DNA from 2 places in the Herbaspirillum camelliae genome. Region 1 is predicted to be linked to the other one. Evidence: predicted binding sites of a transcription regulator. Region 1 holds the regulator's gene; the other holds the start of a gene.

What was found. The regulator sigma-54, encoded in region 1, starts transcription at its own class of promoters, with help from an activator protein. The targets are predictions, from matches to a motif close to TGGCANGNAANCTGCTTT.
Region 2: the regulator sigma-54 is predicted to act here: its motif matches at 3,520-3,537, upstream of BGK68_RS04910 (TorF family putative porin).

The regions. Positions count from the first base shown of each region.
Region 1 is NZ_KV880769.1:115,141-122,662, forward strand. It holds gene lptC (LPS export ABC transporter periplasmic protein LptC) at 1-120, shown strand, start outside; gene lptA (lipopolysaccharide transport periplasmic protein LptA) at 190-795, shown strand; gene lptB (LPS export ABC transporter ATP-binding protein) at 797-1,540, shown strand; gene BGK68_RS00495 (RNA polymerase factor sigma-54) at 1,613-3,103, shown strand; gene hpf (ribosome hibernation-promoting factor, HPF/YfiA family) at 3,257-3,619, shown strand; gene grxD (Grx4 family monothiol glutaredoxin) at 3,933-4,244, shown strand; gene BGK68_RS00510 (UbiX family flavin prenyltransferase) at 4,268-4,870, shown strand; gene BGK68_RS00515 (helix-turn-helix domain-containing protein) at 4,931-5,344, shown strand; gene BGK68_RS00520 (SDR family oxidoreductase) at 5,455-6,222, opposite strand; gene mdeB (alpha-ketoglutarate dehydrogenase) at 6,378-7,522, opposite strand, start outside.
Region 2 is NZ_KV880769.1:1,061,991-1,069,512, forward strand. It holds gene gshA (glutamate--cysteine ligase) at 1-425, opposite strand, end outside; gene amt (ammonium transporter) at 772-2,301, opposite strand; gene BGK68_RS04905 (P-II family nitrogen regulator) at 2,318-2,656, opposite strand; gene BGK68_RS04910 (TorF family putative porin) at 2,669-3,457, opposite strand; gene BGK68_RS04915 (accessory factor UbiK family protein) at 3,886-4,131, shown strand; partial or broken gene BGK68_RS04920 (YifB family Mg chelatase-like AAA ATPase) at 4,205-5,335, shown strand; gene BGK68_RS04925 (hypothetical protein) at 6,460-7,197, shown strand; gene BGK68_RS04930 (hypothetical protein) at 7,210-7,522, shown strand, end outside.

The DNA.
Region 1 (7,522 bases):
ATGACCATGGGCACGACCCGCCTCAACGGGGTCGGCATGGTGGCCAACAATGCGACCCAGGTGGTGCAGCTGTTCGGCAATGTGCGCGGCTACTACGAACCGACCCCGAAGAAACGCTGATAACACCGATTCGCGCCCCCCGATATTCCGTCAGAACAATAACGCCAAGACCCGACCAGACAGGATTTTATGAAACGCTCATTCCTACTTCCGCTGCTGATGCTGGCTGCCCTCAGTGGCGTGGCGCGCGCCGAGAAGGCCGACACCACCAAGCCCACCAACATCGAAGCCGACCAGATGGTCTACGATGACGTGCGCCAGGTGAAGACCTTCACCGGCAACGTCGTCATGACCCGCGGCACCCTCATCATCAAGGCCGGCCGCGTGGTGCTCACCACCGACCAGTACGGTTATGAAAACGCCGTGCTCTACGCCGCCCCCGGATCGCTGGCGACCTTCCGCCAGAAGCGTGACGGCGGCCCCGACCTGTGGATCGAAGGCCAGGCCGAACGCATCGAATACTCGGAGCAGACCGAAGTCTCCAAGCTGTTCCAGCGCGCCCATATCCAGCGCATGGATGGCAAGCGCATCACCGACGAAGTCAATGGCGAATTCATCTCCTACGACAGTCGCGCCGAATTCTATTCGGTCAACAACACCGCCAGCGGCCAGAGCAAGCCGGGCGCGGGCCGCATCACCGCCGTGATCCAGCCGCGCAATGCGCCGCCGGCGCAGCCGGGCCAGCCCGCTCAGCCTGCCACCCCGCAGCCCACCCAGCCCGGAAAGGATCAGTAAGATGGCAGCAAGCTCGCTGGTCGTGCGCGGCCTGAAGAAAAGCTATGGCGCGCGCCAGGTGGTGCGCGACGTTTCCATGGAGGTGCGCAGCGGCGAAGTGGTCGGCCTGCTCGGTCCCAACGGCGCTGGCAAGACGACCTCGTTCTACATGATCGTCGGCCTGGTGCCTTCCGATGGTGGCGAAATCGATCTGGACGGAGAACCCATCTCGCGCCTGGCCATCCACAAGCGCGCCACGCTGGGCTTGTCCTACCTGCCGCAGGAAGCCTCGGTATTTCGCAAGCTGACCGTGGAGGACAATATCCGCGCCGTGCTGGAACTGCGCCAGGAAGACGGCAAGCCGCTCTCCCGCGACGAGATCGAAGGGCGCCTGAACAACCTGCTGCACGAATTGCAGATCGAGAAGCTGCGCGAGAGCCAGGCCCTGTCGTTGTCGGGCGGTGAACGCCGGCGCGTCGAGATCGCCCGCGCACTGGCCACCGATCCGCGCTTCGTGCTGCTGGATGAACCCTTTGCCGGTATCGACCCGATTGCCGTGATCGAGATCCAGCGCATCGTGCGCTTCCTCAAGGAACGCGGCATCGGCGTACTCATCACCGACCACAATGTGCGCGAGACCCTGGGCATCTGCGATCGCGCCTACATCATCAACCAGGGCACCGTGCTGGCCAGCGGCAACCCGGAAGAGATCATCGCCAACGAATCAGTGCGCCGCGTTTATCTGGGCGAGCACTTCCGCATGTAACCCAGGCACAGGCGCAACCGACCAGCACACCGGCATTGCAACCAGCGGGCCACGCCGCTTCCAGAAAGAAAGATGAAACAGTCGCTCCAGTTACGTACCTCGCAGCATCTCGCATTGACGCCGCAATTGCAGCAGTCGATCAGACTGCTGCAACTGTCGACGCTGGAATTGCACCAGGAGCTGGAGCAGATACTGAGCGACAATCCCCTGCTGGAACGCCTGGACGATGCGCTCGACAATTCGGTGCGCCTGCTGGCCGATGGCGCCGTCTCTTCCGCGCCCTCAAGCGGCGTGAGCGAGACCACCGGCAGTGAAGCCAGCAGCGAAGCCGCGCCCGCAGCGGCCGATGGCGAATCCAGTTTCGAGTACCAGGACACCGCCCCCGAGGGCGTGAGCGGCGACTCCGACTGGAGCTTCGACGATGTGGCCCGCAGCGGCAAGTCGCCCGATGACGAAGACGCCCGTCCCCAACTGGAAGCCCACGAGATCACGCTGCGCGAACATCTGCTGGAGCAGATCCGCGTCACCGCGCGCACGCAACGCGACCGCGCCCTACTGGAACTGCTCACCGATGCGCTGGACGACAGCGGCTATCTGGAAGAGCCGCTGGAAGACATCCTCGCGCGCCTGCCCGAAGAGCTGGGCGTGGACCTGGAAGAGCTCTCCATTTCACTGAAGCTGCTGCAAAGCCTGGATCCGGCAGGCGTAGGGGCGCGCAGCGCCGGCGAATGCCTGGCCCTGCAGATCCGCCGCCTGCCCAAGGTGCCCTTCGTCACGCGCCGGCTGGCGCTGAAGATCGTGGAAGATTACCTGCCGCTGTTTGCGCAACGCGACTTCAACAAGATCAAGAAGGCGCTCGATTGCGACGACGAAGACCTGCGTGAAGCGCAGGCCGTGATCCGCCAGTGCCGTCCGCACCCCGGCGCGGAATTCGCCCGCGATGCCTCGGACTATGTCGTGCCGGACGTGATTGTCAAACAGACAAAGAATGGCTGGCAGGTCATGCTCAACCATGAAGTCATGCCCAAGCTGCGCGTCAACGCCATGTATGCCAGCGCGCTCAAGCAGGCCAAGGGCGAGGGATCGCTGTCTTCGCAGTTGCAGGAAGCCAAGTGGCTCATCAAGAACATGCGGCAACGTTTCGATACAATTTTGCGCGTCGCGCAGGCTATTGTGGAACGTCAAAGAAACTTCTTTTCACATGGGGCAGTCGCCATGCGCCCCCTTGTGCTACGTGAAATTGCTGATACACTGGGTCTACACGAGAGCACTATCTCTCGCGTGACAACTCAGAAATACATGCTCACACCGCATGGCATGTTTGAGTTGAAGTACTTCTTCGGTAGCCACGTCGCGACTGAAACCGGAGGCGAAGCTTCCTCCACCGCGATACGGGCGCTGATCAAACAGTTGATAGGAGCCGAAAACCCGCAGACCCCATTATCCGATAGCAAGATTGCGGATATGCTGGCAGAACAAGGCATGGTGGTCGCGCGACGCACAGTCGCCAAATACCGCGAAGTGTTGAAGATTCCGCCAGTCAATCTCCGCAAGTCCCTCTGAGTTTTTCCTCAGTTTTTCTGTAGTACCGTTGCTGTGTTCCGGCAAGCATCCCGCTGATGCCCATGCCATCGGACACGAAGACCGTGCCCGTGGTACAGCTGCAGCAAGGATGAATTGCACGAACCTCCAGTGACTTCACGATAGGAGTCTTGTATGAATCTGACCATCAGTGGACACCACCTCGAACTGACCCCCGCCATCCGGGAATACGTGCAAAGCAAGCTGGCCCGTATCAAGCGCCATTTCGACAACGTGATCGACGTCAGCGTGATCCTGAGCGTAGATAAACTCACAGAAAAGGAAAAGCGCCAAAAAGCGGAAATCAACGTCCACATCAAGGGGAAGGATCTACATGCGGAAAGCATTGCGCACGACCTCTATGCAGCCATCGATGCGCTGATCGACAAGCTCGATCGCCAGGTCATCAAGCACAAGGACAAGTTGCAGGAACATCACTCCATGGCCAAGCGCCTGCCTGAAGAAGCCCCGGACGACGCGGTCGCCGGCGCGGCATGATGCCCTGATCTTCAACCTTTCATGAGCAAAGGGCGCGCAAGCGCCCTTTTTCATTTCTTCGCACCGGCGGTCATTTCCCGGCAGAAAATCCGCATAGGATATAAATAATTTCCCTCATCCATGGGACCGGCTTGAAGAAGCAGATGGCGGCCTTATCTTTTCCACAGCCCTTCGGATCAGGAAAATGATTTGATATAAAGCATTTCCCGAAAACAATATTTCCGCAAACGCAAGACAAGTCGCCCGTCCGACTCCAACGCGCGCGACGGCTTTTCCCTATAATGTCGGCAATCCCATTTTTAAAGGCATAGCCATGAGCGACGTCCAATCCTGGATCAAAGAAACCGTGACCCAAAACCCTGTCGTGCTGTTCATGAAGGGCACTGCGCAATTCCCGCAATGCGGCTTTTCGGGCAAGGCCATCCAGCTGCTCAAGGCCAGCGGCGCCGAGAACATCGTCACCGTGAACGTGCTGGAAAGCCCGGACGTGCGCCAGGGCATCAAGGAGTACTCGAACTGGCCCACCATTCCCCAGCTGTACATCAAGGGTGAATTCGTCGGCGGCTCCGACATCATGAGCGAGATGTACGCCTCGGGCGAACTGCAGACCCTGATCAAGGGCTGATCTTTTTCGCGCCTGAAGCTCCCGTGAGCGTTTCTTCCAGCCAGCCGCGCCAGCGCCTGATCGTCGCCATCACCGGCGCGACCGGCGCCATCTATGGCGTGCGCTTGCTGGAACACCTGCGCAAGCATGGCCAGATCGAAACGCATCTGATGGTCTCCGAAGCCGGCGTGCTCAATCTCCACCAGGAGCTGGACATGCGGCGCAGGGATGTGGAAGCGCTGGCCGATGTGGTGCACAACGTGCGTGATGTGGGTGCCTGCATCGCCAGCGGTTCCTTCGCTTCCACCGGCATGGTGGTGGCGCCCTGTTCGATGAAGACCCTGGCGGCCGTGGCGCATGGCCTGTCCGACAACCTCATCACCCGCGCGGCCGATGTGGTGCTCAAGGAACGCCGCCGCCTGGTCCTGATGGTGCGCGAGACCCCCTTCAACCTGGCCCACCTGCGCAACATGACCGCCGTCACCGAGATGGGCGGCGTGATCTTCCCGCCCCTGCCCGGCTTCTACCAGCGCCCGGCTTCCATGGAAGAGATGGTGGACCATACGCTGGGACGCGTGCTGGACATGTTCGGGATCTCCATGCAGCTTACGCCGGAGTGGCAGGGCATGAAAGGTGGAGCGGACTGAAACGCTCTGGGCCTGAGGCCATTGCTGCATCTCCTCAACCATGGACAAATGGAAGCCTTGATGGAAAAGCATGTGATGGACGACATCACCTCGCACTTTGCGGCATTGTCGTCCCTCATTCCGCTGCGACCGATCCGTACCGATGATGACTATGACCGCGCCGTCGTCACGCTGAACCAGTTGCTCGATGCCGGCGCCAGCAATGAAGGCCATCCCCTTGCGGACTTGGTCGACACCCTCGGTAGCCTCATCGCCGAATACGATGACAAGCATTTTCCGCTGAAGCAGGTCTCACCGGTGCAGGTTCTGCAGTTCCTGATGGAGCAACATCAGCTGACCCAATCCGATCTGCCCGAGATCGGCTCGCAAGGCGTGGTCTCCGAAATCCTGCGTGGCAAGCGCGAACTGAACCTGCGCCAGGTCAAGGCACTGGCCGAGCGCTTCGGCGTGGGGCCTGCAGTCTTCATCGACTAGCCAGCACCGGTTCCTGTTCTTCATCCCTCCATGCCAATGGCCACAGCTCGTCACTGCGGCCATCTGTTCATCTGGCAATGGCAAGCGCCATCAAGCCTCATCAAGTCCCATCAACCACGCCCGATATAGGGCATCTTGGTCGCCATCACCGTCATGAACTGCACATTGGCCTCCAGCGGCAGACTATCCATGTAGAGGATGGCGCGGGCCACATGTTCGGCATCCATGGTCGGCTCGACCTTGGTGGAGCCGTCGGCCTGCAGCGTGCCCTTCTTCATCAGCGTGGTCATGTCGGTGGAGGCATTGCCGATATCGATCTGCCCACAGGCGATATCGTAGGCGCGGCCATCCAGCGAAGTGGCCTTGGTCAGGCCGGTGATGGCGTGCTTGGTCGCGGTATAGGAAGCCGAGAACGGACGCGGTGCATGCGCCGAGATGGAACCATTGTTGATGATGCGGCCACCGCGTGGCGACTGCTCCTTCATGATGCGGAAGGCTTCCTGGGTGCACAGGAAGACGCCGGTCAGGTTGATGTCCACGGCGGCCTTCCACTGCTCCACGCTCAGCTCTTCCAGTGACACGGGCGGCGCGAAGATGCCGGCATTGTTGAAGAGCATGTCCAGACGGCCGAAGCGCTCGCGGGTCTTGGCGAAGAGCTGCTTGACCGACGCCGGGTCGGTCACGTCGGCGGCCACGACCAGCGCATTGGGGCCGTCTTCGCCGGCCAGCCTGACGGTCTCTTCCAGGGCATCCTGGCGGCGGCCGGCCAGGGCCACGCCGTAGCCTTCGCGCAGCAGCGCCAGGGTAATCTGCCGGCCAATGCCGGAACCTGCGCCGGTGACCAGCGCGATGCGTTTGGGTGCTTGGGGTGCTGCCATCGGGTGTACTCCTCAATGTGGCTCATGGACGGGGTGCATCACGAACGGCGATAAAAAAACCGCCTGTGATGCACAGGCGGTTTTCACTATAGCAAACACGCAGCACGACCAGATGAGAGATTTTCAATCCGGCCAGCCGTTGTTCATCTATCGGCCTACACCGTGGACGACAAGGGCTTGGCCGTATCGATACCCAATGTACGCGCTGCTTCTTGCAGCCGCGCACGATCATCACCCCACACTTCGCACAAGGCCGTATACGCAATCCAGCGCGCATCGATCTCGAAGAAGTCGCGCAGGTTCACCCGCGTATCGCTGCGGCCAAACCCATCCGTCCCCAGCGTCACATACGGCGCCGGCACGAAGGCGCGGATGCTCTCGGGCAAGGTGCGGATATAGTCGCTCACCGCAATGACCGGTGCTGGGCTACCCTGCAGCTGCTGCGTCACGTACGGCAACGCCTCGCTGCCCACCAGCCCCACCAGCCGCTGCGCACGTTGCGCGGCCACGCCATCGCGGGCCAGTTCGGTGTAGCTGGTCACGCTCCAGACCTCGGCCTCGATCTGCCAGTGCTGTTGCAGCAGCGCTGCCGCGGCCACGGCTTCCTTGAGGATAGGGCCGGAACCCAGCAGACGCGCCTGCGCCTGCGGCTTGCGCGCCAGGCAGTAGAGGCCGCGCAGGATGCCGTCCTGCACGCCTTCAGGCAGGCTGGGCTGGGCCTCGTTCTCGTTGGTGACGGTGATGTAGTAGAACACGTCATCACCGCGTTCCATCATGCGTCGCATGCCCTCATCCAGGATCACCGCGAGCTCATACGCATAGGCCGGATCGTAAGAAACACAGTTGGGAATCGAGGCCGCCGTCACCAGGCTGTTGCCATCCTGGTGCTGCAGGCCCTCGCCGCCCAAGGTCGTGCGACCCGAGGTGGCGCCGATCAGGAAGCCGCGTGCACGCTGGTCCGCTGCCGCCCAGATCAGGTCGCCGATGCGCTGGAAACCGAACATCGAGTAATAGATGTAGAAGGGCAGCATCGGCGTGCCATGCACCGAGTAGGCAGTGGCCGCGGCGGTCCAGGAGGAAATCGCTCCGGCTTCAGTGATGCCCTCCTCGAGGATCTGGCCATCCTTGGCTTCGCGATAGTAGAGGATGGAGCCGATATCTTCCGGCTCATACAACTGCCCCTGCGACGAATAGATGCCGACCTGGCGGAACAGGTTGGCCATACCGAAGGTACGCGCCTCATCGGCCACGATGGGCACCACGTACTGGCCGAAGTCCTTGTCCTTCAACAGGTTGCCGA
Region 2 (7,522 bases), 950 kb from region 1:
ATCGGCTTGGGCTTGTTCACGCCCGGCGCCAGGGTACCCAGGCGCACGTTCAGCCCGGTCTGGCGGAAGATCTGCATCAGCCGGGCGATGTTTTGCAGGTAGAAGGTGTTGCCGGTGTGGTTTTCCGGGATCAGCAGCAGGTTGCGGGCATCGGGACAGTATTTCTCGATGGCGGCCATGGCCGCCTGCACCGCCAGCGGCAGCATCTCGGGAGAGAGGTTGTTGAAACCGCCCGGGAACAGGTTGGTATCGACCGGCGCCAGCTTGAAGCCGGCGTTGCGCAGGTCGACCGAGCAATAGAAGGGCGGCGTGTGTTCCTGCCACTCCATGCGGAACCAGCGTTCGATGGCCGGCGTGGCGCCCAGGATTTTCTTCTCCAGCTCCAGCAGAGGACCATTCAGAGCGGTGACGAGATGCGGGACCATAAGAGACCTTAACGATATGTAAATGCCGGCAGCGAGGAACGATTTTAGCGGATTCCTGACATCGTGTTGCGACGCGACACGAGCCACTGTTGCCATTCCGGCAAAGCCCGGGCCCGACGACGCACGCTGCGAAAGCGTCGCTGGGAGTGTTCAGATGGCGATGATGGGAGGATTTTAAAGAGTCCGACTCAAATAGTCGGGAATTATCCGGGGCCGACGCGCGAATGCCACAGAAAAGCGGCTTGCATCAAGGCAATGAAAAAAGGCGCCCGAAGGCGCCTTTGAAAGAGGCCGTTGCCGGCCCCGAAGGAATACTGCAGACTCAGTCGATCAGTACGGCAGAGGCTTAGTGGTAAGCCGATTCGCCGTGGCTGGAGATATCCAGGCCTTCGCGTTCTTCTTCCTCGGTCACACGCAGGCCGACGACGACGTCAACGATCTTGTAGGCGATGAAGGAGACCACACCCGACAGGACCACGGTGGTCAGCACGCCCTGGAACTGGATCCAGACCTGGCCGCCGATGGAGTAGTCAGGCGCAACAGCGTTGGTCACGTAGTCGTAGATGCCGGTGCCGCCCAGGCTGGGGGCTGCGAACACGCCAGTCAGGATGGCGCCCAGGATGCCGCCCACGCCGTGCACGCCGAACACGTCCAGCGCATCGTCGGAACCCAGGATCTTCTTGAGGCCGCTCACGCCCCACAGGCACAGCAGGCCAGCGATCAGGCCCATGACCACGGCGCCGATGACGCCCACGAAACCAGCCGCCGGGGTGATCGCCACCAGACCTGCCACCGCGCCGGAAGCTGCACCCAGCATCGAGGGCTTGCCCTTGCCGATCCATTCGCCGAAGCTCCAGGACAGCACAGCAGCCGCCGTGGCCAGGATGGTGTTGACGAAGGCCAGGGCAGCAGTGCCGTTGGCTTCCAGACCCGAGCCGGCGTTGAAGCCGAACCAGCCGAACCACAGCAGCGAGGCGCCGACCATGGTCAGGGTCAGGCTATGGGGCTTGAAGGCTTCCTTGCCGAAACCGATACGCTTGCCGATCACATAGGAACCGACCAGGCCGGCGATAGCGGCGTTGATGTGCACCACCGTGCCGCCTGCGTAGTCCAGCGCGCCCTTCTGGAACAGCCAGCCCGAGATGGCAGTGGCCTTTTCACCGGCAGCAGCGTCGGTGAAGGCGTCCGGACCCGGCCAGAACCAGACCATGTGGGCCATCGGCAGGTAGGAGAAGGTGAACCACAGGATGGAGAACAGGATCACGGCCGAGAACTTCACGCGTTCGGCGAAGGCGCCAATGATCAGCGCCACGGTGATGGCCGCGAACGCACCCTGGAAGGCCACGAAGACCAGCTCCGGAATGACCACGCCCTTGCTGAAGGTGCCGGTGTTGGAGTCACCCGTCAGACCATGCAGGAACAGGCGATCGAAGCCACCGAAGAAGGCATTGCCCTCGGTGAACGCGATGCTGTAGCCGTAGACGAACCACAGGATGTAGATCAGCGAGAAGATCATGAAGCACTGCATCAGCACCGACAGCATGTTCTTGCTGCGCACCAGGCCGCCGTAGAACAGGCCCAGGCCCGGCAGGGTCATGAGGATGACGAAGGCGGTGCAGACCAGCATCCAGGCGGTATCGCCCTTGTTGGGGACCGGTGCCGGAGCGGCAGCAGCAGCCGGAGCGGCCGGGGCAGCAGCTGCAGGAGCGGCAGCTTCCGCCTTGGGTGCAGCGGGAGCCGCAGCCGGGGCCGCTGCAGCAGCGGCTGCGGCTTCAGGCTTGGGCGCATCCTGCGCCTGGGCCGGAGCAGTAAAACTGACTGCAAACAGCAGCGCGCCAATGGCGAGCGCGCCGGAAAACATTTTCTTCATGCTCATTAGAGTTCCCCTTTTTTTACAGAGCGTCTTTGCCGGTCTCGCCGGTGCGGATACGGATCACGTCCAGCAGGTCCTGGACGAAGATCTTGCCGTCGCCGATCTTGCCGGTGCGGGCAGCGGTCTCGATGGCTTCGAGTGCGCGTTCGACGATGGCGTCGTCCACCGCCGCCTCGATCTTGGTCTTGGGCAGGAAATCGACCACGTATTCCGCGCCGCGGTACAGCTCGGTATGGCCCTTCTGACGACCGAAGCCCTTGACTTCGGTCACGGTGATGCCTTGCACCCCGATCGCGGAGAGGGCTTCACGCACCTCGTCCAGCTTGAACGGTTTGATGATCGCTGTGATCAGTTTCATACGAACCTCTTGTTAGAAAGTTTTGCTGAGGGAGAAAACGAAGCCGTTCTTGCCGACGTTCTTCAGGCCATCCGAAGCCGGAGTGGTGGTCACGCCATCCTTGAGGTCGGTGCCGACATAGGCCAGGCCCAGGGTGATGCCGGCCAGATCGTCGAAGGTCTTGGACACGCCGACCTTCCAGTCGGTGTAGCTGAACTGGTTGGGGTTGCCGCGCACGTTCTGGTGACCCACGTGCAGGCCCAGGATGACGCCGTAGTAGGTCTCGATGTTGGCGCCCAGGTCGAAGTACTGGCTGTACTTGCTGTTGGCCGCGCCAAACAGGTTGGTCAGCGATTGCGAATACTTGAAGTAGCCCGGACCGTAGCCGACCTGGCCGTACAGTTCGAAGGTGTTGGCGTTCTTGGCGCCGCTGTCGGCCAGGGTGTTGCCCGGGTAATAGTAGTACAGGCCGCCGACGTCATAGGTGAAGCCGCCGCCGATGTCGCCGCGCTTGCCGCCATAGATGTCCCATTCGATGTCGCCCTTGGTGTTGACCGGCGGGCTGGCCACGGCGCCAGCATCCTTGATCCACTTGATGTTGGTCAGCCAGGTGCCGGCGTACAGGCCGGTGGGATTGTGGGTGTAGTCAGCACCGACTTGCAGGGCCGGGTCGAAGCGGGTCTGGGTCAGGCCGCGGTAGCGGTAGTCGCTCACGACAGCGGCGTTGAAGCTGAACTCATTATCTGGTTTGGCGTCTTCTGCACGGGCCACGGTAGAAACGAAGGATGCGGCGATGGCTGTTGCAAGAATCAGTTTCTTCATGACTTTCCCTCTGGTTTGTGTTTGAACAATAAAAGTCGTTTTTTTGTGTTTGCTCAAACCCTGTAGCAGGAGCCGTGCCATGTTCTTTCGGCAAGGCAGGCTTGTGTTTTTAGGTGAAACCGGAGATTGGTCACGTTTTTTTTCTAACTTCAGTTCAAAATAGTGCAGACCAAGGGAAAATGCACGTGATTGGTGCGATATTGCTTGTTTTTTGATAACCCTGCTTCCATTCCGGCAATCACATTTTGGTGCGCGGCCAGCAGGGGCGTTCCGGATCACCAAGACGGCGCATTTCCTGAAGGAAAAAACTTCACAGCGCGCACTTGGCGGTAAAAAAGCGGTCTTACCCAGGCAAGGCGGTTTGAGGATGGGCAGGAAACCGCTAAACTTGCATTCCAGCTATAGCTTATCTGCCAAGGAGATCCGACATGGACAAGCCCCCGTTTTTTGAAGACCTGCAATCCAAGATCAACAAGGCAATCGAAAACTCCCCGGCCAAGGACATCGAAAAGAACGTCAAGGCCATGCTCAGCCAGGGCTTTGCCAAGCTCGACCTGGTCACGCGCGAGGAATTCGACATCCAGGCCCAGGTGCTGGCCAAGACCCGCGCCCGCCTGGAAGCCCTGGAGGCCCGTGTGGCCGAGCTGGAAGCCCAGCAAAAACAGACTCCATGATCCTGGCGCACCTACTTTCACTTCGATCACACTCTCTTCTCTATATAGGTAACAGGCAGCCAGGCCCATCGCGATGAGCCTGGCGGTCCTGCGCAGCCGCGCCCTGGCCGGCATGAACGCCCCACCGGTCACGGTGGAGGTGCATCTGGCCAATGGCCTGCCCTCCTTCGCCATCGTCGGCCTGCCCGAGGCCGAGGTGAAGGAAGCCCGTGACCGCGTCCGGGCGGCATTGCAGAACGCCCGCTTTGAATTCCCGGCGCGGCGCATCACCGTCAACCTCGCGCCTGCCGACCTCCCCAAGGAATCCGGCCGCTTCGACCTGGCCATCGCGCTGGGCATCCTGGCGGCTTCCCAGCAAATCCCCGGCGACCGGCTGGACGACTATGAGTATGCCGGCGAGCTATCACTGTCCGGCCAGCTGTTGCCCATCCGCGGCGCCCTGGCGATGACCTGCGCCATGCAGCACGGCGCCAGCGCCGACGAACGGCGGCGCGCCTTCATCCTGCCCGCTGCCAATGCCGACGAGGCCGCGCTGGTGACGCAAGCCGAGATCGTCCCGGCCCGTTCCCTGCTGGAGGTCTGCGCCCACTTCTCCGGCCGCGACGAGAGCACCCGCCTGGCGCGGCACAGGCCGCAGCAGGACGCCATCGCACCGGTGTATCCCGATTTCAGCGAGATCAAGGGGCAATTGCTGGCGCGCCGCGCCATGGAAGTGGCGGCGGCAGGACGGCACAGCATGCTGCTGGTGGGTCCACCCGGAGCGGGCAAGTCGATGCTGGCCACGCGCTTTCCGGGCATCCTGCCGCCGATGACCGAGGCGGAGGCGCTGGAATCGGCGGCGGTGCGCTCCCTCACCGGCGGCTTCGACCCCGCGCGCTGGCGCCAACGCCCCTTCCGCGCGCCCCACCACACCGCCTCGGCGGTCGCACTGGTGGGCGGCGGCAGCCCACCCCGGCCAGGCGAGATCTCGCTGGCCCATCATGGGGTGCTGTTCCTCGATGAAATCGCCGAATACCGGCGCAGCGTGCTGGAGGTGCTGCGCCAGCCCATGGAATCCGGACAGATCACCATCTCGCGGGCAGCCCGCCAGGCCGATTTCCCGGCGCGCTTCCAGCTGCTGGCGGCGATGAATCCCTGCCCCTGCGGCTACCATGGCCAAGCCAGCGGGCAGTGCCGTTGTTCGCCCGAGATGGTGCGACGTTATTGGACATCACCAAAGTTAGCCTCACGAAAAATCAGAGTAAGACTCAAAATTCGAACTTCTCGCTATCCCGCGCCTGCTCTAGGCCGCGTCATTCCCCTTCTTGTGTAGACAAGATGCAACACCCCACTGGCCTAAGTTATCCATAGAGTTATCCACATCGCGCCATTAACTTTCCAGCCCTAAAAGTAGAACGTTAAATGGCTCGAAAATCGCAAATTCGAATTTGTTGTGATTAGGAAACAAAATTACAAGCGCGCCGGAAGTGCCGATAAGACCGTTCGAGAATTTGCGAGTTGCTTGACAAATGCGAGTTTAACGTTATACCAATGGCGTAAATCAGTTACTATTATTATGATATCTACATTCGCTGCTGGCGAAAATCAGCTCGTCCCTATTGCTCGGATTTTGTGCATTCAGACACATTTCCCCAGTAGGCGTCGCCCAACAATAACTCTTGCACTCGATAGGTTCTATGCCTACACTCGATTCACCTTCATGTCATAAGGCCTCATTTAAAATGCGAGTTAACTTCTAATCAGTTCACCTCCTTTGAAATATTGCCGCTCAGCATGTGTGGCTTACTATCCACACCTCGACCCTCCATAATTGCATAATAAACAATTTATATTGCGATTTAGAAACTCCATCGATTGAAGCTGGCGAAAGAAATGCACTCCGATTGCGGAGAATATTTCTTTATAGCAATCTCCACGATTAAAACTCAAAGGAATGAATTGCCCCTTGGAGGGGTGAGCTACGTCCGTCCGTGATTGCATATGCGGCCGCGCGAGGGGGAGCTTCGCGCCTGCGAATGGCGCCAGGTCTAGCCTGCAATGATGCGCCTGGAGGAAAAGGTGCCGGGTCTTAGAGAGCCGGCGTTGAACAACAGAAGAACTGCATAGAAAGGAATGGGAATGGAACACGCCCAGGAAATGAAAAAGCGGCGAATTACATAAGAGTAATTGCCGCTTTTGACTATGAGAAGTTACCTTCGCACAGGCTTGAGAACCTTGAAGGTAGCTTCCCGCCGTCCACTGGTCAAGTACCGGTGGCGTCACTTTGCAAGTTTTCTAAGCGCTGTTTGCGCAGAGAAAGGGAAAGTTATGCGAGTTTCAAATCATCAAATGGGCACCGAAGCATGGGCCCAAGCCGTTTTCGGCTCCAATCCAGCCCGCGAGCTTAAGGGCCCCTCACGCTGGACCCAAGCCCACGGCTACAACTCTCCGCTCCTCGGCCCCTTGCAAGTTCAGGGTCGTAACGAGTTCTGCTCTGCCTTGGCTATCGAGTACCTCATGAATCTGGGGTTCATCAAGCATGCCAAACCGCAGCCATTCCAAACGACGATTGAAGAGTTCGGCCGCCAGATTTGCCCGGACTTCTTGATTCAGGTGCCGAGCCTGACAGAAATCCGCCTTTGCGTCATCGAAACGAAGGCACACCGCTTCATTTCGCCGGCGAAGCAGTGGGAGCTTGATGACCTGCGAGCCAAGTTTGCGGAGAAGAACATCGCCTACATCGTATGGACGGATGCCTCTCCATTGAGCCATCCTGTGCGGCAGCACCTCATGCACATGCGCATGTCCAGCAACGCGCAAGTCTCGACGACCGAAATCCGAGAGTTGCTCGATTGGGTTGACACGAAAGGGCGAGGTGCCACAGTCGGCAAGCTGCCCACTGATTCAACTTTCGACCGAGACACCATCTATGCCGCGGCGTGGCAAGGCCTGGTGCATTTCCCGCTGACGAAGCCCCTCACGCTGGACACCGTCATCGCGCCAACTGAGCAAGACAACATCATCGGCATGTTCTTGGGTGACAACAAGTCAGCTGATGCTTGGTGGTCGATGCTGACTAACTACTAAGCGGAGGCTGACATGAATGCTATTAATCCGTCGCAATTTGCGATGGAAGCAGGCGCTCGTCTGCGCATGGGGAACATTGTCTTCGAAATCACCGAAGTAAAGGGTAGCCGCCTGGCCATCGAACATTGCCTCACTCACGAGCGAAAGTGGATGAATCAGGATGCCTTCTGGGCTGCCTACACCAGGGGGGATTTGGTTCCATATCGCGAGACTGCGTCTATTGCGCCGGAAGACCTGCAGGAGCAAATGCAAGATATCTGGAAAGGTCTGGAGACGACTGGCGGCATGCTGGCCTTTGGCGAGAAAGCGCGCTCCGTTGGCTTGA